3 regions of the Paenibacillus sp. VMFN-D1 genome follow, and region 2 is predicted to be linked to each of the others. Evidence: predicted binding sites of a transcription regulator. Region 2 holds the regulator's gene; each other region holds the start of a gene.

Region 1 (6,618 bases), 300 kb from region 2:
GGTGAAGCACAAGCGCCCCGTTCTTTGAAGGATTGCGGCCCCAATTGACGTGAAGACTCACGACGATCAGGGTCGGCAGCTGATGGCTTAGCTCCTTGCGCTGCGCAAGATCTCGTTGATGGCGGGAAGAGCTGCGGAGCCAGTGATTGTCGTCGCTGAGGGCGTAGTCAGCCGTCCGGTTCAAGACCGCGTCGTACCCCTGGCTGCGCAGCAGCATAAACAGCTTCTGGGCGATGGCGAGGTTAATGTCCTTTTCCAGAATGTTCTGAAATGAAGTCCCTCCGTCGACACCGCCATGTCCTGCATCCACGATAATCACTTCATGTGGAAAAGCCGGATGCTCCGGATAGGCGTTCGTACTTTGGTCACCGGGGCCAGCGCCCCAAGCGGACGAGCTGCCTGCGCACAAAATTGCCGGGATGAAGAGGATGGCGGCGATCAAGCTTTTGATAGGCATAAAGGATGGCCCTCCTTTCGTTAAACGGGATTTGAACGAAAAATTGATGTCGAAGTTAGAATGTGCAATAAACGGTAAAAAATGCACCGTCCGCATTCCTCCGTTTAGATTACCGTATCTCTGTGCAAACTAAGAGCATAGCAGAGCTGTAATTTGGCAATGTGGGAGGAATGGAAATGGCCAGTGGAGATGAACTTGTAAAATACATTACCGAGCGCGTCGTCAACTACATGGAAACACCCAAGGAAGAACGAAGGAAGCAAAAATATAAAGAGCCGTGGACGGTCAAATGGTTCGGTATGATCCCGTTCGGATTGTCCCAATGGGGAGGCCGGGCGGCTGACAAACGCCATCCCAAGCGGCGAAAAATCAAGATGCGGAATCTTCATGACTGAACAGAAATGAAGAAGCGGACCTCGTATCCACACGAGGTCCGCTTCTTTTTGGGAATGAAACGCGATAAGGGCAGAAGAACAGCTAATCATGCAGCGGATCTAGGGGCGGGCATGAAATTCTCCGGCAGCCATCAGCATGGAGACAGGGAGGTACCGGGTTCCGGCACGTCCTGTGGCCGCGTAGCTGACCGCAGGAGCGCTTGCAGCCGGGGACCATGTCTGAATACCGCTTACCGCAAACGGCGCCCCATAGGACGCGTTACGGCCAGGAGCGGTGAAGATCAGGCTGCCGCCGGATGCGACTGCTTTCAGCAGATCGTCTCCGCGGCGGATGTTCAGCCGGGGGGAGGTCATCCAGAGCAGGTCGTCATAAGGATCGTTGCCATCTATCTTCGCAGCAGGAGAAGATGCCTCGAGCCGGAGACCGTTCTGATTGGTAACGACTGCCGTCTTAGAAACGGAGGCGGTGCTGGCGGAAACGGCATTTGCCGGCAGAAGCTCCAAGGTCAGCGCATTGATGTACATGGCCGGCTTGCCCGGCAGGGTCACTTTCCAAACCGGCAGCATGGCCGAATATTGAGCTTGGATTTGAACGTTCGCGGGGAGGCCGGGGTGAGCGGGAATAAGGCCATCCTCAGCCAGCCGGTCATGGAGCGCATCGCTGCTGTAAGGGATGGCTGGACCGCTGCCGTACTCGCTGAGCATATATCCGCCTTCCTCCCTGGCGGTGAATATTAAATATCCCAGCTGCTTGCTGTCCTTTGAAACGATCGCAAGCCAGCTGTGGGTGCCGGGCCCTAGCGGGTAATAGTCGATGGCGGCGCCGTCCCACTGCTGAAACTCGGACTGCGAAGACAGCTCGCGGACGACGGCGCCGGCAAAGCTCTCCAGCGGCGCGGGCACCGCCTGCATGTCCGATCCCGATGCGATCCGAAGCAAGGCCGTCCGCGCTGGGCTTGCCGCCTTGGCGGCAGCGATGCCGGCCGCTGCGGCCGATTGCGGGACCGCAGAACCCCAGGCCGGCCAGGCGCAGCTGACGGCACAGGTCAACGCCGTCACTTTTAAAGCGAGAGATACCATCCTCACCATATTCACCCTCCTAGATTTCAGAGCTTTATTGACATCATTGTATCGGACAAGCCGTAAAAAGGCTGTTGCAAGGTGTCGGGCTTTGGGGCGCGGGCACGGGTCTTTTTTTGCCTTCTTTTAGCGAGGGAGGTCAAATGCTCATGAACGGATGGATCTTAAGTGAAACAGACCGCAGGTTATGGCGGACAGGTTCACCTTGGGTTCATACTGCCATGTCATTTCGCTGCGCCGGTTGTCGTATTGCTCCCGGATGGCCGTAAGCTTCTCCTCCTCGGTTTCCTTCAGCAGGTCTTCGTAATACATGTCGATCACCGCAAGCTCATCCCTAAGGCGCTCCCTGGCGGCTTCCGCCCAGCTGTAATCCTCGCCCGCCAGTTGATCCTTCATATGCTTCTCCAGCAGATTGGCCGCGCCTGCGAGCGAGAGGCTTCCCGGCTGGATATGGATATTTTCGGGCAGCCGCGGCCCGAGTTGAAGCTTATCCAAACGCCGGGCAAACTGTTGGTCGATCTGCCCCGTCACCAGCGAGATGCCGATGAAGTGGAGCGCTTCTTTCTTCACGTCGCAGGTCATCTCGACCTTGAAGCAGACGCCCAGCCACGGCTCGTAGGGGGCGGAGAACAGCGTCTCCCGCTGCAAAGGGCCCGGCTGCTCGAACAGGTACACACAGGAGCCCTCCTGCCGGGCAACGGACCAAATTTGCTGCAGCCGGCTGCTGCCGTATGTGACGTCTTCACGGGGAATCCGCCCCGGGCCGATCCGCGGTCCTGCCGGATTCACCCCGAAATACCTGGACAGAATGCTGTCCTGCGGCTGAGGCTGCGCCGAAGGCGGCGGGGTTTTGGCTGCCTGTTCGTTATATTGTTCCGGGTCAAAGACGAAGGTGTAGGAGAGAGTCTCCGGCTCCGCCCCCGTCCGCTCAATAAAGCCCCAGTAGTAGGGGCGGTTGGTCAGCTGTTTGTCCGCCTGCGGTGACAGCTTGACGGTCACGTGATAAGGAGACTTCTCGATAATGCTGCATTCGGTCGTTTCCAAATAGGTTAGCACTTGCTTCTGAACTTCCTGCGGGGACAGGCTCATCAAGCTTCCTCCTCAATGACGGTTTCCGCATCTTCGTATTCGATCTCGCGCTTGATCTGGTCAAGCGACTGCCCGAGCGAGCTGACCTTGTTGCGGATTTCCTCATCCGACTCCGACTCGAGGAACAGCTTGTACAGGCTTTTCTCGAACGATTCCTTTTTCTCGAAACGCTCCAGAATGACATCCAGGCCGCCGATGACCGTCTCGAACATGTTGATTTTTTCGTGCAGCAGGTTCAGGATATGCTCCTCGATCGTTCCGGTGGTGGACAGGTTGTAGATTTTCACGTCGTTCTGCTGCCCGAGCCGGTGGACGCGGCCGATCCGCTGCTCTACCCGCATCGGGTTCCACGGCAGGTCAAAATTGATCATATGGTGGCAGAACTGCAGGTTGATGCCCTCGCCGCCAGCTTCGGTGGCGATCATGACCTGGGCCCGGCCGCGGAACAGGTCCATCATCCAGTCCTTTTTGCCCCGGTTCATTCCGCCGCGGTACGGTACACAGGACAAGCCGTGTTTTTGGAAATACTGCAGCAGGTATTCCTGCGTCGCCCGGTATTCCGTAAACACGATGACCTTTTCGTTCATGTCCTTGATCAGCTCGATCGTCTTCTCGGCCTTCGTGTTCGCTTTGATGTTCCGGATTGCGTTCACCAGCTCCCACACCTCGGCGGTGAGCGGGGAGTCGTCCGGAATCTTCTTGGACAGGTTCACGAGGGTCAGGAACACCGCGTCCCGGCTGCTGCACACCTCGCGCTGCAGCGTGACCAGGGACAGCATGCTGCTGAGGTTGCCCCCGGACGCTTTGTACTGGTTCTTGACGAAAGAAGTCACACCGTCGTACAGCGCCTGCTCCTCAGGAGAGAGCTGCAGGCTGACGTTGCGTACCGTCCGCTTGGTGAACTGCACAGGGCCTTCGCCGCGCCGGTTGCGGATCATCACTTTCGCCAGCTCGTCCCGGAGCTGGTCCTCGTTCTTGGCCTGCCGTTTGCCGACGACGAAGTTGGCCGCAAAATCCCCCTGCCGCCCGAGCTGGCCGGGCTTCAGCAGCGTAATGAGGTTGAAGAGCTCGCTCATATCGTTTTGAACGGGCGTCGCGGTCAGCAGCAGGCAGTACTTTTTCCGCAGCTTCTGGATAAATTGATAGTTCGTCGTTTTCTTGTTCTTCAGCTTGTGCGCCTCGTCGATAATGAGCATGTCGTATTCCTGCTCCATCAGCATGTCCTTGTGGGGCTCGCGCTTGGCGGTGTCCATGGAGGCGACGACGACGTCGGAATGCCAGGAATAAGCCTTTTTCTGCGCGACTGCCGGGATGCCGAATTTGCTGTTCAGCTCGCGTACCCACTGAAGCACCAGGGAGGCGGGCACCAGAATTAGCACTTTGGATACCAGCCCGCGGACCATGTATTCTTTTAAAATGAGTCCTGCTTCGATCGTCTTGCCCAGTCCAACCTCATCGGCCAGAATAGCTCTGCCGGACATCTCAAACAGCACCCTCCGCGCCGTGTCGATCTGATGGGGAAGGGGGGACAGGTCCTGCAAATGCTTCACACACTGCAGCTCGTCAAAGCTCGTCACAAGCCGCGCCTCTTCGCCCTGAACGGCCAGCTGAAACAGCCGGAAGTCACCCCAGGGGCCGCCTTTATCCAGGCGGGATTCCAGGTTATCCAGCCAGCTGCGGTCAATATTCAGGGGAACGGGAAGGTCCCCGGCCTGCGCCCCGCTACCGAGATGAGAAGTTTTCAAGCCTTGTACCTCCTTCATAGGTTCGTAATCTCGCGTAACAGTAGTATGCACGTAAACCGGAGAGTTCATAACCTCCGTATGGATGAAGGCATCCGCTGATTTTCACAATTTTTTTCAAAGGAACCGAAGCAAAAAAGTGAGATTGGCGGAGAAAAGCAAAGGTTGTCCCAGAGTGAAGAGCTTTCATGGTCTAAATTTCAGGATTAAAGCGTGGAGTAACAATATGTGGTATAGTATAATCATCAATGAACACAATATATGGTACATGACGAGCGGATTTGCGTTTTAAATGGGGTTATTTCGTTTATTGAATGGAAGGAACCCGGCTACATACAGGCCTTTTTCCTGGAAGTGAACCGGCACTTTTAGCGCAGTCGGCAGACCGACACCATCCGCTGATCGGAACCGGAGCCGATACGTTCGGCAGAACAGTCATGGGAGGAGAATGTAACAGTGAATCAAGTTCAGAGCAAACAGAAGCTTGAGGGGTTAAGCGAAAAAATCTTTTTGGACCGGTATGCTTGGAAGGACCCGGACCCGAATCACGCCAAAGTAGGGGACGTTGTACTTGTACTGACCAAGGATGATCCGAAGTTTCCGACAAAGGAAGTCGGCGAGATCGTATCGCGCGAGGGGAAACGGGCGACGGTAAAAACACGCCGCGGCGAGCTGGTGGAGACGGACGTTGAGAAGCTGACGCTGAATATCGAGAAGACGCCGGAGGAAATGTGGGACCGGCTGGCCGGAGCCATGGCATCGGCGGAGCCGACGCCGGAGCTGCAGGCCGAGTGGAAAGAGAAGTTCCGCTACATTCTGGAAGACTGGAAGCTCGTTCCGGGCGGGCGGATCGCCGCCGGAGCGGGTGCCAGTGACGAGCTGACGCTGTTTAACTGTTACGTCATTCCTTCGCCGAAGGACAGCCGCGGCGGTATCATGGCGACGCTGTCCGAGATGACCGAAATTATGGCGCGGGGCGGCGGTGTCGGCATCAATCTGTCCTCGCTCCGTCCGCGCAGAGCCGTGGTCAAGGGCGTGAACGGATCCTCGAGCGGTGCGGTATCCTGGGGCGGACTGTTCAGCTACACGACCGGCCTGATTGAACAGGGCGGCAGCCGGCGCGGCGCGCTGATGCTCATGATCAACGACTGGCACCCGGACGTTCTCGACTTTATTACGGTCAAGCAGACGATGGGACAAGTGACGAACGCCAACCTTTCCGTCTGTGTCAGCAATGATTTCATGAAGGCGGTCAAGGAGGATCTGGACTGGGAGCTGGTATTCCCGGATACGACGGATCCGGATTACGACGAGCTGTGGGACGGCGACCTTGAGAAATGGAAGCAGGGCGGCCATGCCGTCATTCCGTACCGGACGGTGAAGGCGAGCGAAATCTGGCATACGATTATCGAATCGGCGTGGAAATCGGCCGAGCCGGGCGTCGTCTTTATGGAATACTACAACCAGATGTCCAACAGCTGGTACTTCAACCCGATCATCTGCACGAATCCGTGCGGCGAGCAGGGGCTTCCGGCATGGGGCGTCTGCAACCTGTCAGCGATGAATCTCTCCAAATTCTATGATGAAGAGAAGCATGATGTGGATTGGGACGAACTGGCGACGGTGACGCGTTACTCCGTGCGTTTCCTGGATAACGTCATCGACACGACGCCGTACCACTTTGAAGAAAACGAGAAAAACCAGAAGAAGGAGCGCCGGATCGGCCTCGGTTCTATGGGTCTGGCGGAGCTGATGATCAAGCTGAACATCCGGTACGGCAGTCCGGAATCGCTTGAGTTCCTCGACAAGCTGTACGGGTTTATCGCCCGCGAAGCGTACCTGGCATCGGCCGACA
Region 2 (6,618 bases):
AATCCTGTTCGTCAAGCTGGGTTTGCCCGTCGTGAAAAAGACCAAGACCGGCTATTCCACTGACGCCGAAGTGCTGGAAAAACTGGCACCGTATCACGATGTCGTACGCCTGATTTTGCAGTACCGGACCATCGCCAAGCTTCAGTCGACGTATGTGGAAGGACTGCTGAAGGAAATTTCGGAGGAAACGGGCAAGGTGCACACGTATTACCGTCAGACAATTGCGGCTACAGGACGCCTCAGCAGCCAGTTCCCGAACCTGCAGAACATTCCGATCCGTCTGGAAGAAGGACGGAAAATCCGCAAGGTGTTCGTGCCATCCGAACCGGGCTGGTACATTCTGGCCGCCGACTACTCGCAGATCGAGCTGCGGGTGCTGGCCCATATCTCGGGGGATGAAGGACTGAAGGAAGCCTTCCTGCACGATATGGACATCCATACGAAGACGGCCATGGACGTGTTCGGCGTCAAAGCCGAAGACGTTGATGCCAATATGCGCCGGTCCGCCAAAGCGGTTAACTTCGGTATCGTGTACGGCATCAGCGACTATGGTCTGTCCCAGAACCTGAACATTACCCGGAAGGAAGCAGCCCAATTTATCGATCAATACTTCGACGCCTTCCAGGGTGTTCGCAAATATATGGACGATATCGTCAGAGACGCCAAGCGCGACGGTTATGTTACCACGCTGCTGGAGCGCAGACGGTATTTGCCGGAAATCAATGCTAGCAACTTCAATCTGCGTTCTTTCGCTGAGCGGACGGCGATGAACACACCGATCCAGGGCACTGCCGCCGATATCATCAAGCTGGCTATGGTTCAGATGGATGCGGCACTGGCCAAAGAGAAGCTGAAGAGCCGCATGCTGCTACAGGTGCATGACGAATTGGTATTCGAAGTCCCTGAGGAAGAGCTGGAGCTCATGAAAAAATTGGTGCCGGAGACGATGGAGCATGCGCTGGCCCTGTCCGTACCGCTCAAAGCGGAAGTGAGCTACGGAGTCAATTGGTACGAGGCGAAATAAAGGGCTCTGTAAGCGCACGTATTCAGATTTTACGGGATCCCCGCGAAGTACTTGAGCAGGTTCGAAGAAAAAGCGCCGCTTTGTGGGGTTGTCTTGCGCTATAATAGAGGTTGAGGTGAAGTCATCATGCCGGAATTACCGGAAGTCGAAACAGTCAAAAGAACACTCAATCAGCTCGTGAAGGGCAAGATGATTGACCGCGTTAGTGTGAATTTGGCGCGGATCATTCAGCGCCCCGATGATATAGATCAGTTTGCGTGGATGCTGGCCGGACACACCATTGAAGGCGTGGAGCGGCGCGGCAAATTTTTGCGGATCCTGCTGGACGGGCTCGTGCTCGTCTCCCATTTGCGGATGGAGGGACGGTACGGGGTATACCAGAGCAGTGATCCGGTGGAAAAGCATACGCATGTCATTTTCCACTTTACCGACGGCACCGAGCTGCGGTACAAGGATGTGCGGCAGTTCGGAACGATGCATTTGTTCCAGCCCGGAGAGGAATTCCAGCTTCCCCCGCTCTCCAAGCTGGGATTGGAGCCGCTGGATCCGGCGTTTACGCTGGAGCGTTTCAAAGAAACGCTGAAGGGGAAGAAGACCAAAATCAAGGCTGTCCTGCTCAACCAGGCATATATCGTCGGCATCGGGAATATTTATGTGGATGAGTCGCTGTTTCGGGCGGACATTCACCCCGAGCAGCCGGCCGATACGCTGACGGATGGGCAGCTCGAAGCGCTCCATCAGGCGATCGTGGCCACGCTCGCCGAGTCGGTTGAGGTGGGGGGATCGTCCATCAAGTCTTATGTCAATGGACAAGGTGAGATGGGCATGTTCCAGCACCAGCTGAAAATTTACGGCCGGCAGAACCAGCCGTGCGTAAATTGCGGCACCGCCGTGGAGAAAACGGTCGTTGGCGGGCGCGGAACCCATTTCTGCCCGTCCTGCCAAACCTTGAAATCGTAACAATTCGAACTGGGCGTGCACCCCTTTTTTGTACCCTCCATATACTGAGGAAGAGATATCTTATGAAGCGGGGCTTCCGAATGCCTGATCCATGCTGCAGGCTTTTTCGGGGCACCGCTTCTGTCACAGGGAGGGAACGGGGTGCTCAGTCATGTTCTTGCACTGCTGCTGCTTGCGTTAGCATTAAGTTTGGACAGTTTTGGTGTCGGCATTACATACGGCCTTCGTCAAATGAGGATTTCGCCGTTATCGATAGCGATTATTTCTTTATGCTCCGGGGTCATCATCTATGTGTCCATGCAGGTGGGCGTGCTGCTGGCCCAATTCGTATCCCCTTCGATTGCCTCCATCATTGGAGCGGTCATCCTGATCATTATGGGCTCGTGGTCGCTGGTACAGATGTGGATCCAGAAGGAGAAGAGCGGGGAAGGCAAAGAAGTTTTGGAAGCCAAAGACGCAGAGGTCGCCAAGCAGGCTAAAGACGCCCAAACCAGCGGGATAGGGGGGCATGGCTTGCAAAGCTCCGGCGGAGAAGGTACACTGGACCCTGCCCAGCATGAAGCACCTGAACAGACGGTGTTTTCACTGGAAATCCGGAAGCTGGGCGTCGTGATCCGCATTTTGCGGACGCCGTCTTCCGCTGATATGGATAAGTCGGGCAGCATCTCCGGATGGGAGGCCATGTGGCTTGGTATCGCCTTATCCCTGGATGCGTTCGGCGCGGGTCTAGGCGCGGCATTGCTCGGATTTTCGCCGCTGCTGACCGCCGTCGTGATCGCTCTCTTCAGCGGCACCTTTTTAGTCGTCGGAATGAAGACGGGACTGCGCTTTGCATCCCGAACGTGGATGCGCCGGTTTACGGTGCTGCCGGCAATATTATTAATTGTAATGGGAATAATGAAGCTGTTATGAGGTGAGTTAAGGATATGAACATCGGGTTAACCGGAGGAATAGCGACAGGAAAAAGTACCGTATCCGCCCTCTTAGTCAGCAAGGGGGCGCTGCTTGTTGACGCCGACATCATCGCCCGGGAAGTCATGCTCCCGGGTCATCCGGTTTTGGCGGCGGCCGTCGAGCATTTTGGACAAGCCATCCTCCTTCCGGACGGAACGCTGGACCGCAGACGCCTGGGGGATATCGTGTTTCACGATCCGGGCGAGCGCAAAGCTCTGAACGATATTACGCATCCTGCGATCCGTCAGGAGATCCGGGAGCAGATGCAGACCTTTGAAAGGGAGCACCCGGACCGCCTGGTGGTGGTGGACATCCCGCTCCTGTTTGAATCGGATCTGGAAGCGATGTTTGAGCAGGTTCTGCTGGTCTATGCCCCGTTTGAGGTTCAGGTGGAACGCCTGATGGAGAGAAACCGGCTGACGAAGGATGAAGCGGTCGCGCGGATTCGTTCCCAAATGGATATCGAAGAGAAGAAGAAGCGGGCCGACGTTGTGATCGACAACAGTGGACAACCTTCCGAGACGGAGCGCCAAGTGGATGAATTTTGGAACCGGAAGGGCCTGCTATGAAGTTTTTACGCAAAAAAAGAGTGCTTCTTCTGTTGTTTTTAGGATTTGTCGTCATCCTGTTTTTTAATACGAACTGGATGTCGTGGTTTTACCCGATTCATTATAAAGAGAATATTCGTGAGCAGGCTGAGCGTTATGACGTCGACCCGTTTCTGGTGGCTTCGATTATCCGGGTGGAATCCAATTACAAGCTGGGCAAGGAGTCAAAGAAGGGGGCTCTCGGGTTGATGCAGCTGATGCCGGATACGGCCAATTGGGCGATGGAAAAGGCCAAGCTTCCAGAGGTGACGCTGGACCATATTAAGCATGAGCCGGAGGCCAGCATCGAAATCGGCACCTGGTATCTCAAAACGCTGTCGGAGCAGTTTAAAGGAAACCGGATTGCCGTCATAGCCGCATACAACGCGGGGCCTGGTAAAGTGGACGGTTGGCTGAAAAGGGGCGTATGGGACGGGACCTACGACTCGGTCAAAAATATTCCCATCGGGGAAACCCGGCACTACGTTCAGCGGGTCATTTATTACTACAATCAGTACACGCGGATATACAGCGAGTTCTAAAGGGAGTACTGTTCTGTCGCTAAACATAACAAAAGAAGCATTGGAGAAGCTAGGTTAGCGTCTCCAACACTTCTTCGGGTATCAAACCGAATTAGAATTGACCAGCCAGTTGTTGTTCAGCCAGGGTCACCAAACGTTTAGTGATAAGTCCCCCGATCGAACCGTTCTCATATGCAGTCATGTTGCCTTGGTATCCGTCTTGTGGGATGCTGATACCCAGTTCTTGAGCGACTTCATATTTCAATTGGTTCAGGGCTGCGGTAGCTTTAGGTACTACCAGGTTGTTGGAGCTGTTGTTGTTGGAAGCCATTGTTGTTCACCTCCTCGCTGTTTGTAAATGTATTATGTCTCGAAGCTCAGAAGTTCATTACTCTTTTTGAAAAGTTTTTGTTGGAAATTTAATACATTTCGGTGAGGCGGCAAGTTGATCCCTGATGGGATAAGGGTTCGCGATATTCGGACCCTGTGAATGTTCGTGATTTTGTTCTATATACACCGTGATTTGCAAAGGAAGGGAGTTTACCATGAAATGTCCGTACTGTGATTATGCCGGCACGAAAGTGCTGGACTCACGGCCCGCCAACGAAAATAAATCGATTCGCCGCAGGCGTGAGTGCGAGAAGTGCAGCCGGCGCTTTACCACGTTTGAGATGGTGGAGGAAACGCCGCTGATGGTCATCAAGAAGGACGGAAGCCGGGAAGAGTTCAGCCGGGATAAAATCCTCCGCGGCCTGATTCGCGCCTGCGAGAAGCGCCCGGTATCCGTGGAGCAGCTCGACATGATCGTCTCCGAGGTGGAGAAATCGCTGCGCAACACCGCCGTGGCGGAGGTGGAGAGCCGCCAGATCGGCGAACTGGTGATGGAGCAGCTGTATCCCGTGGACGAGGTGGCTTATGTCCGCTTTGCGTCGGTTTACCGCCAATTTAAAGATATCAACATGTTCATGAAAGAGCTGAAGGGACTGCTATCCAAAAATACGGTGGAGGACTAACCGTAAGGAAGCATGCTGCTTCGCCGGTCCGTTACTGAGGATGCAACCATCTTAAAGAGCAAAAGGGCCTTTCAGGGCCTCTTTTGCTTTTGGTGGTGGCCATGGCATGAGAGCATAAGGCTGAACACTTGCGTGAGTTCCAAAATCTTTTTTTGAATTTTTTTGTTGACACATGCATAAATCTTTGATAAATTATAAGAGTCGCTGATACATAATAAATCAGTAGAAAATATTAAGGGGCCTTAGCTCAGCTGGGAGAGCGCATCGCTGGCAGCGATGAGGTCAGGGGTTCGATCCCCCTAGGCTCCATAGAAGAAAAACCCTTGGGAATCAAGGGTTTTTTTGTTTTTTTATTTTCAGTTTGGCTTAATAAAATTTGAATCTAGGGACGAATGGGGGACAAATGTTTATTATTACCTCTTTAATTCCCCTTAATATAAAAGCGCTCGAACTAAGCGCTTACTTAGTTGTTCTGATATCTGCATGTCCGAACCTGCTTGAAATTGTTTTGGATTCCTTGATTAATAAGTAACCTTGCAGATGTATGGCGTAAGTTGTGTTAATAAGTCAGGGGCCCCAAATGGGGCTCTTTGCTTTATATGCAGTACTATAAAAATATATAAAATACTTAGCACTGTGAACATCCCTTACACCTCGGGACAGTTTAGTGAGAAATGGATTGTTTTTTGTTGATGGACGTAGTTCGATGAAAACTCTAAGGTAATGGACTTTGAGGTTTGCAGCATCATAAATATTATTACGTAAAATTTAGTTTTGATGAAATTATATTTTGCCAGGGCCTTCAGGTGGGAACCGGCAGGCTAGAAGCTTAATAAATTAGAAGACTTCCAATCGCCGATTATTGAGAGAAATATATCAATTAAATATATTTACATATTATATTATTTTGATATAATGAAATCGATCAAACGAATAAGGAGGAAATATAAGATGTTCAAAAGCGGCAATGTGACTGTAATGGTAGCGGATATGAAAAAGGCAGTAAAATTTTACGCGGAAACCTTGGGGTTGGAACTGCAGCACGGTGACGGGCATTTTGCGCAAATCGTGGCACCTGGATTAACGATCGGTCTCCTGCATCTTGCGGGTGAACAAGGTTCCCTTCCGGAAAAAACGGGCAGCATGACCATAGGGTTTGAGGTGGAAGACATGGAGTCAGCCATCGAAACGCTGAAATTCCGCGGCGTTCAATTCCACGATTCCGTGGAAGGCAAGGCGGCTAATGTCGTGCATTTCAATGATCCTGAAGGCAATACCCTTTACTTGGTTTGCAATCGTTAAATCAAAGGGCCGCATAAAGAAAATGTAAGGAGGCGATTTCGCATGGCCTCGAAAACCAAGGTCAATATGGTTGTCGCCGGTCTGCTGGCAGCGATGTTTATTGGCGCGTTGGATGCGACCGTCGTCGCCACCGCTACCCCGCATATGATCAAGGATTTGCACGGCGAGACGCTGTTCAGTTGGGTGTTTGCGGTTTATACGTTGACCACCTGCGTGGCGACCCCCATTTTCGGCAAGCTCGCCGATTTATTCGGGCG
Region 3 (6,618 bases), on a different contig from region 2:
TTGTATACCGAGTAGGGGCCAAAGACCACAAGCGGCTTGTTCTGGGCGGCGAGCTCGTAAAATTTGTTCGGGACAATCAGCCCGATCGACAGCGTCTTGATGCGCAGCTTCTCGTCGGCGTTGATTTTCTTCGAATCGAGGAACTCGATGACATCCCAGCCGAAAATGTTATAGTATCCGGCACCCGAGCCTTTGCGCTGGCCCATTTGGTCGGCATAGGAGAACGCGTCCTCCATCAGCTTCAGCACCGGCATGATGCCTTTGGCCGCTCCGGCCACACCTTTGATCGGTTCGCCGCGCCCACGCAGCTTGGACAAATTGACGGCTACGCCGCCGCCGATTTTGGACAGCTGCATGCAGGTCCCGAGCACGTAGTTGATCGAATTGAGCGAATCGTCCATTTCCAGCAGGAAGCAGGAGACCAGCTCGCCGCGGCGGCTTTTGCCGGCATTGAGGAAGGTCGGGGTCGCAGGCTGCAGCCGCTGCTCGATCATCGCTTCGGCGATACGGAGCGCTTTACCGATATTTCCTTCGCCCAAGTACAGCGCCACGATGGCGACGCGGTCCGGGTATTGCTCCAGGTACTGCTTCTTGTCGTTGGTTCTCATCGCATAGTCCTTGTAGAACTTCGAGATCGCCATGTAGGACTGGAATTGGAAGTCGCTGCTCGCCGTCAGGTTGAACACGGACTCGACTTCGTCGTAGGTGTAATGCTCAAACACGTTCTCATAGTAGTCGTTGCTAATAAGGTAATCCAGCTTCTCGCGCAGGGAGCCGAATTTCATTGTATCGCGCTCCACTTCCTCCATAAAGGCGGCAACCGCCTCCCGGTCTTTTTCCAATTGAAAGTAACCGTCCGATCCGCGCTGCATAATTTCGTTGTTGAGTTCAATATGCTTCAATGCTCCGCACCCTCTCTTTGAAAATCTCCGTATCCCGCATCGTTCCCGAAAGCTCAAACTTGGTGATGACCGGCACATCGTACATCTCCGATATCGTATCCGCGCTTTTGGCGAAACGAGGCCCCCAGTTCCGGTTGCCGCTGGCCGACACGCCGCGAAGCATGCGGTTGTTCTTCGACAGGAAGTTGGACACTTTCTCGGGCACCTGCCCAAAACCCGTTGTATACGTTACGAGCACATAAGGCTCATTCACCTGCTCCTGCTCTTCGATCGGAATGGCTCTCATGTTCAGCTTGTTGATAAAGCGTCTGACATTGCCGGTCTTGGAATCATAGACGATCAGCATGATCCTTCACTCCTGAATAATGTTCTCTGCCGTGGTCACGGGCGTAAAAAAAACGTCTATTTGACGTCATTGAAGATAACCACACCACATATCGTGGTCGTTGTTCTTGTGATCACAGAATGGTTCAGCTTCGCTGAAAATGAAATCCCTTCATCCTAGAACTACAACGAATAGACTGGGATAGAGGGAAAAATATGTTATATATACTATGCCGATGGAAATCAATATGTAGATGATATTTGGCATGTATCAAGAATAATACATCAATATATTGATGTGGTCAAGCCTATGAGAATCATGTTCATGGGCGGCTTGCAGCCTGCTTGACGCCTTGAAAAACAAAAAAACAGGGAGCCCCCCGGCGATCCGTAAGCGGATCGATTCGGGGAGATTCCCTGTTTTTCTTCGGTTCCAAAGCCGCTAATATTTACACGCCTTGGATTGGAGTGCTTTCCAGAACTTTATCGATCAGTCCGTATTCCTGCGCTTCAGCTGCGCTCATGAAGTAGTCACGGTCGGTGTCTTTCTCGATGCGCTCCAGCGGCTGTCCGGTACGTTCGGACAGGATGCGGTTCAAGGTGTCGCGCATTTTCAGAATGCGGCGGGCGCGGATTTCGATATCCGTAGCTTGACCTTGCGCACCCCCGAGCGGCTGGTGGATCATGATCTCACTGTTTGGGAGGCCGAAGCGTTTGCCCTTGGCGCCGGCGTTCAGCAGGAACGCGCCCATGGAAGCGGCCAAGCCTACGCAGATTGTAGATACGTCCGGTTTGATGAACTGCATGGTATCGAAAATCGCCATACCGGCCGTAATGGATCCGCCGGGGCTGTTAATGTACAAATGGATGTCTTTCTCCGGATCTTCGGCTGCGAGGAACAGCAGCTGGGCGATGATAGAATTGGCGACCACGTCATTGACTTCGGTGCCCAGGAAAATGATGCGGTCTTTCAGCAAACGGGAATAGATGTCGTAAGCCCGTTCACCGCGGTTGCTTTGTTCGACGACCATAGGAATATAACTCACGTGGAAAACCTCCCTTAATTGGCTCAAAATAGGTCATTCTATACATACTGTTACCGTATTAACCACATGATAAACAATTTCAAACAAAAAGTCAAAGAAAGTCAAACTCGAGGTAAAAAAAATAGCCATCTGATTGGCTGTGGTACGTTTGGTTAAAAACATAACGTAGAACGGTTGTCGTTCTGCGTTCTCTTCTATTGAAGAAAAATGGCGCGCCCGCGAGGAATTGAACCTCGATCTCAGGCTTCGGAGGCCTACGTCATATCCATTGGACCACGGGCGCAAAATTCAATAGCAAGAGTTATTATATGATAGCTTGCCTCAAAATGCAAGGGTTATGTTATTAAATTTTTTGAATCAGGAAAATGCTGTATAGGAGGAAAGGCTGATGTGAATTATAGTCAGTGGACTACTTGCAACCAGCGCCATTATTGAGTAGAATAGTGGTGGGACTTAAAACGTTGACCCGGGACATTTTGGGGCCAGGGGAGAGAGGGAAGCGAAGTTGCAGGAGTGGAAAGAAATGCGGGATATATTAGAGATACAAAAGCAGCTTCTGCCTGATCTCGTGGACGTTCTCAAGACCAGATATACCATTCTTCATCAGATCATGCTGTCGGAGCTGATCGGCCGGAGAACGCTCGCTGCATCCCTGCATATGACCGAGCGGGTGCTGCGGGCCGAGACGGATCTTCTCAAGTCCCAGGGCCTGATTGAGATCGAGAGCTCTGGGATGAGGGTCAGTGAGGCGGGAAGCAAGCTGCTCGAACAGATGGAACCGATGGTGAAAGTGCTGTTCGGCCTCAATGATCTTGGCGAGAAGATCCGCCAGACGTACGGCTTGCGCAAAGTCGTGGTCGTGCCCGGGGATTGCGAATCGTCGCCGCTCACGAAGCGTGACTTGGGACGCGCGGGTGCCAAAGCGCTGCTTGGCGTCATGAACCAAGGGGACACCGTAGCGGTGACTGGAGGCTCAACGCTCGCCGAAGTGGCGGAGCAGTTGACGCCGCAGGCGGCCGTACCGATGAAGAACAGCTGGTTCGTGCCAGCTAGGGGCGGACTTGGCGAAAGCGTGGAGTTTCAGGCGAATACGATCGCATCCACAATGGCCAAGCGCGTCGGCGCGCAGTACCGGCTGCTGCATGTGCCGGACCTCCTGAGCGATGAAGCGTATCAGTCGCTGGTGCAGGACCGCAACATCCAGGAGATCGTGCAGGCGATTAGGCACTGCCGCATCATCATGCACGGCATCGGGGACGCGATGGAGATGACCCGCCGCAGAAGGCTGGATCCCGCCGCCGTGGAGGAGATCCGGTCGGAAGGAGCCGTAGCCGAATCCTTTGGCTACTATTTCAATGAACAAGGCGTTGTCGTTCATAAAATGATGACTTTGGGGCTGCGGCTGGAGGACATTATGCGGACCGAGACCGTCATAGGCATTGCGGGCGGCCGAAGCAAGGCCAAAGCGATCCATGCGGTGCTCAAATTTGGCCACGAGGACATTCTGGTGGTTGACGAAGCGGCCGCTATCGAGATCTGCCGGGAAATTGGCAGTGAGTAAACAACATTCCTTTTGATGTCATGACAGGTATTTACCTGTTTTGAATAAATAAAATACGAACTTTTGGGAGGACTATTCAATGAGTGTAAAAGTAGGCATTAACGGTTTTGGACGTATCGGACGACTCGCTTTCCGCCGTATTCAAAATGTGGAAGGCATCGAAGTTGTAGCCATCAACGACCTTACTGACGCTAAGATGTTGGCCCATCTGCTCAAATATGATACAACGCAAGGCACTTTCAACGGAGACATCGAAGTTCACGACGGCTTCTTCAAAGTGAACGGTAAAGAAGTTAAGGTTCTGGCGAACCGTAACCCTGAAGAACTTCCTTGGGGCGATCTTGGCGTAGACATCGTTCTCGAGTGCACAGGCTTCTTCACAACGAAAGAAGCTGCTGAGAAACACCTTAAAGGCGGCGCTAAGAAAGTTGTAATCTCCGCTCCGGCTACAGGCGACATGAAGACGATCGTATACAACGTTAACCATGAGACACTGGACGGAACTGAGACTGTAATCTCCGGCGCATCTTGCACAACGAACTGCCTGGCTCCAATGGCCAAAACGCTGAACGACAAGTTCGGTATCGTTCAAGGCTTGATGACAACGATCCACGCTTACACTGGCGACCAAAACACCCTGGACGCTCCGCATCCAAAAGGTGACTTCCGTCGTGCGCGTGCAGCTGCCGAAAACATCATTCCTAACTCCACTGGCGCTGCAAAAGCGATTGGTCTGGTTCTTCCAGAACTGCAAGGCAAACTGGACGGTGCCGCTCAACGCGTACCTGTACCAACAGGTTCCCTGACTGAGCTCGTTACAGTTCTGAATACCAAAGTAACGGCTGACGAAGTAAACGCAGCAATGAAAGAAGCTTCCGATCCAGAAACTTACGGCTACACTGAAGACGAAATCGTATCTTCCGACATCAAAGGCATCACGTTCGGTTCGCTCTTCGACGCTACTCAAACGAAAGTGTTGACTGTTGGCGACCAACAGCTGGTTAAAACCGTTGCTTGGTACGACAACGAAATGTCTTACACTTCCCAATTGGTTCGCACATTGGCATACTTCGCTAAGATCGCTAAGTAATATCGGCCATCCCATAGCGAAAACATCCCGAGCGGAAACAGGCATCCTATGTTTCCGCTCTTTAAAATATAGAATGCATAAATTTTCAGCGGAGCTGAGCCATTCTATGATTGCAAGATCAATGTCCTAACATGCTGAACCACGGGGCTGAGGAGACTGTCCCGTTAAAAATATGGGTGCGGAGGGAAACAATACGATGAACAAGAAGTCTGTACGTGATGTAGAAGTAAACGGCAAACGCGTATTCGTGCGCGTTGATTTTAACGTGCCATTGGAAGACGGCAAAATTACCGACGATACACGGATCCGTGAAACGCTGCCAACGATCAACTACCTGATCGAGCATGGCGCGAAAGTGATTCTGGCCAGCCACATGGGACGCCCGAAAGGCGAAGTGGTAGAATCCATGCGTCTGACACCTGCGGCAGAGCGCCTGTCCGAGCTGCTCGGCAAACCGGTTGTCAAGGCTGATGAAGCGGTTGGCGACGCGGTCAAAGCGCAAGTGGAAAAGCTGAACAACGGCGACGTGCTGCTGCTTGAAAATGTCCGCTTTTACCCTGGCGAAGAGAAAAACGATCCGGAACTTGCGAAGCAGTTCGCTGAGCTGGCTGACCTGTTCGTAAACGACGCGTTTGGCGCCGCTCACCGTGCGCATGCTTCGACCGAAGGTATTGCCCATTACCTGCCGGCTGTTTCCGGCCTGCTGATGGAGAAGGAACTTTCCGTACTCGGTAAAGCACTGTCCAATCCGGAGCGTCCTTTCACAGCGATCATCGGCGGTTCCAAGGTTAAGGATAAAATCGACGTTATCGACAACCTGCTGAACATCGCGGATAACGTGCTGATTGGCGGCGGCCTGTCCTATACGTTCATGAAGGCACAGGGCTATGAAATCGGTCTGTCTTTGTGCGATAATGAAAAACTGGATGTCGCGCTCGGATTTATCCAAAAAGCGAAGGATCTCGGCAAAAACTTCCTGCTTCCGGTCGACATCGTCATCGCGGACGATTTCAGCGCCAATGCGAACGTAGACATCGTCGAAGTCGGCAACATCCCAGAGAAATGGGAAGGCGTGGACATCGGACCGAAAACCCGTGCCAAATATGCGGAGATCATCAAGAACTCCAAGCTCGTGGTATGGAACGGACCGATGGGCGTATTCGAAATCGATCCTTTCTCCAACGGTACACGCGAAGTGGCAGAAGCCTGCGCCCAAACCGAAGGCTACACCATCATCGGCGGCGGCGACTCGGCGGCAGCGGCTGAGAAATTCCATTTGGCTGACAAAATGGATCACATCTCCACTGGCGGCGGCGCATCCCTCGAGTTCATGGAAGGCAAGGCTCTCCCTGGCGTCGTGGCACTGAACGACAAGTAAGCAAGAAGCGCCGAAAGAGCGCGGAACGTACGGACCCGTAAGGACAAAAAAGGAGTGAAAAGTGTGAGAACACCTATCATCGCCGGCAACTGGAAAATGTTCAAAACCGTTCCGGAAGCCAAAACGTTTATCGAAGAAGTCAAAGGCAAAGCTGAAGTTGAAGGCGTGGAGAGCGTCATCTGCGCTCCGTTCACGAACCTTCCCGCTTTGGTGGAAGCTGTGAAAGGCACATCGATCAAAATCGGTGCCCAAAACCTGCATTTTGAAGATAACGGTGCGTTCACCGGGGAAATCAGCGGCGTGATGCTGAAAGACCT

The links. The regulator NrdR, encoded in region 2, represses ribonucleotide reductase genes. The targets are predictions, from matches to a motif close to AACACNATATATNGTGTT.
Region 1: a site for NrdR is predicted at 5,015-5,032, ahead of C7820_RS20015 (adenosylcobalamin-dependent ribonucleoside-diphosphate reductase). Genes of this name have one in related genera too.
Region 3: a site for NrdR is predicted at 1,329-1,346, ahead of nrdI (class Ib ribonucleoside-diphosphate reductase assembly flavoprotein NrdI). Genes of this name have one in related genera too.

What each region holds. Positions count from the first base shown of each region.
Region 1 covers NZ_QRDU01000002.1:968,248-974,865, forward strand. Annotated here, with positions in the region: gene C7820_RS19990 (N-acetylmuramoyl-L-alanine amidase) at 1-457, opposite strand, end outside; gene C7820_RS19995 (YqzE family protein) at 634-852, shown strand; gene C7820_RS20000 (hypothetical protein) at 952-1,941, opposite strand; gene C7820_RS20005 (YqhG family protein) at 2,080-3,021, opposite strand; gene C7820_RS20010 (DEAD/DEAH box helicase) at 3,021-4,766, opposite strand; gene C7820_RS20015 (adenosylcobalamin-dependent ribonucleoside-diphosphate reductase) at 5,220-6,618, shown strand, end outside.
Region 2 covers NZ_QRDU01000002.1:667,983-674,600, forward strand. Annotated here, with positions in the region: gene polA (DNA polymerase I) at 1-1,024, shown strand, start outside; gene mutM (DNA-formamidopyrimidine glycosylase) at 1,151-1,984, shown strand; gene C7820_RS18530 (manganese efflux pump) at 2,126-2,896, shown strand; gene coaE (dephospho-CoA kinase) at 2,911-3,507, shown strand; gene C7820_RS18540 (lytic transglycosylase domain-containing protein) at 3,504-4,067, shown strand; gene C7820_RS18545 (alpha/beta-type small acid-soluble spore protein) at 4,159-4,377, opposite strand; gene nrdR (transcriptional regulator NrdR) at 4,592-5,059, shown strand; tRNA gene C7820_RS18555 (tRNA-Ala) at 5,296-5,368, shown strand; gene C7820_RS18560 (VOC family protein) at 6,011-6,361, shown strand; gene C7820_RS18565 (MDR family MFS transporter) at 6,404-6,618, shown strand, end outside.
Region 3 covers NZ_QRDU01000003.1:603,388-610,005, reverse strand. Annotated here, with positions in the region: gene nrdE (class 1b ribonucleoside-diphosphate reductase subunit alpha) at 1-902, opposite strand, end outside; gene nrdI (class Ib ribonucleoside-diphosphate reductase assembly flavoprotein NrdI) at 889-1,248, opposite strand; gene clpP (ATP-dependent Clp endopeptidase proteolytic subunit ClpP) at 1,676-2,272, opposite strand; tRNA gene C7820_RS23650 (tRNA-Arg) at 2,481-2,555, opposite strand; gene C7820_RS23645 (sugar-binding transcriptional regulator) at 2,796-3,833, shown strand; gene gap (type I glyceraldehyde-3-phosphate dehydrogenase) at 3,913-4,923, shown strand; gene C7820_RS23635 (phosphoglycerate kinase) at 5,120-6,301, shown strand; gene tpiA (triose-phosphate isomerase) at 6,365-6,618, shown strand, end outside.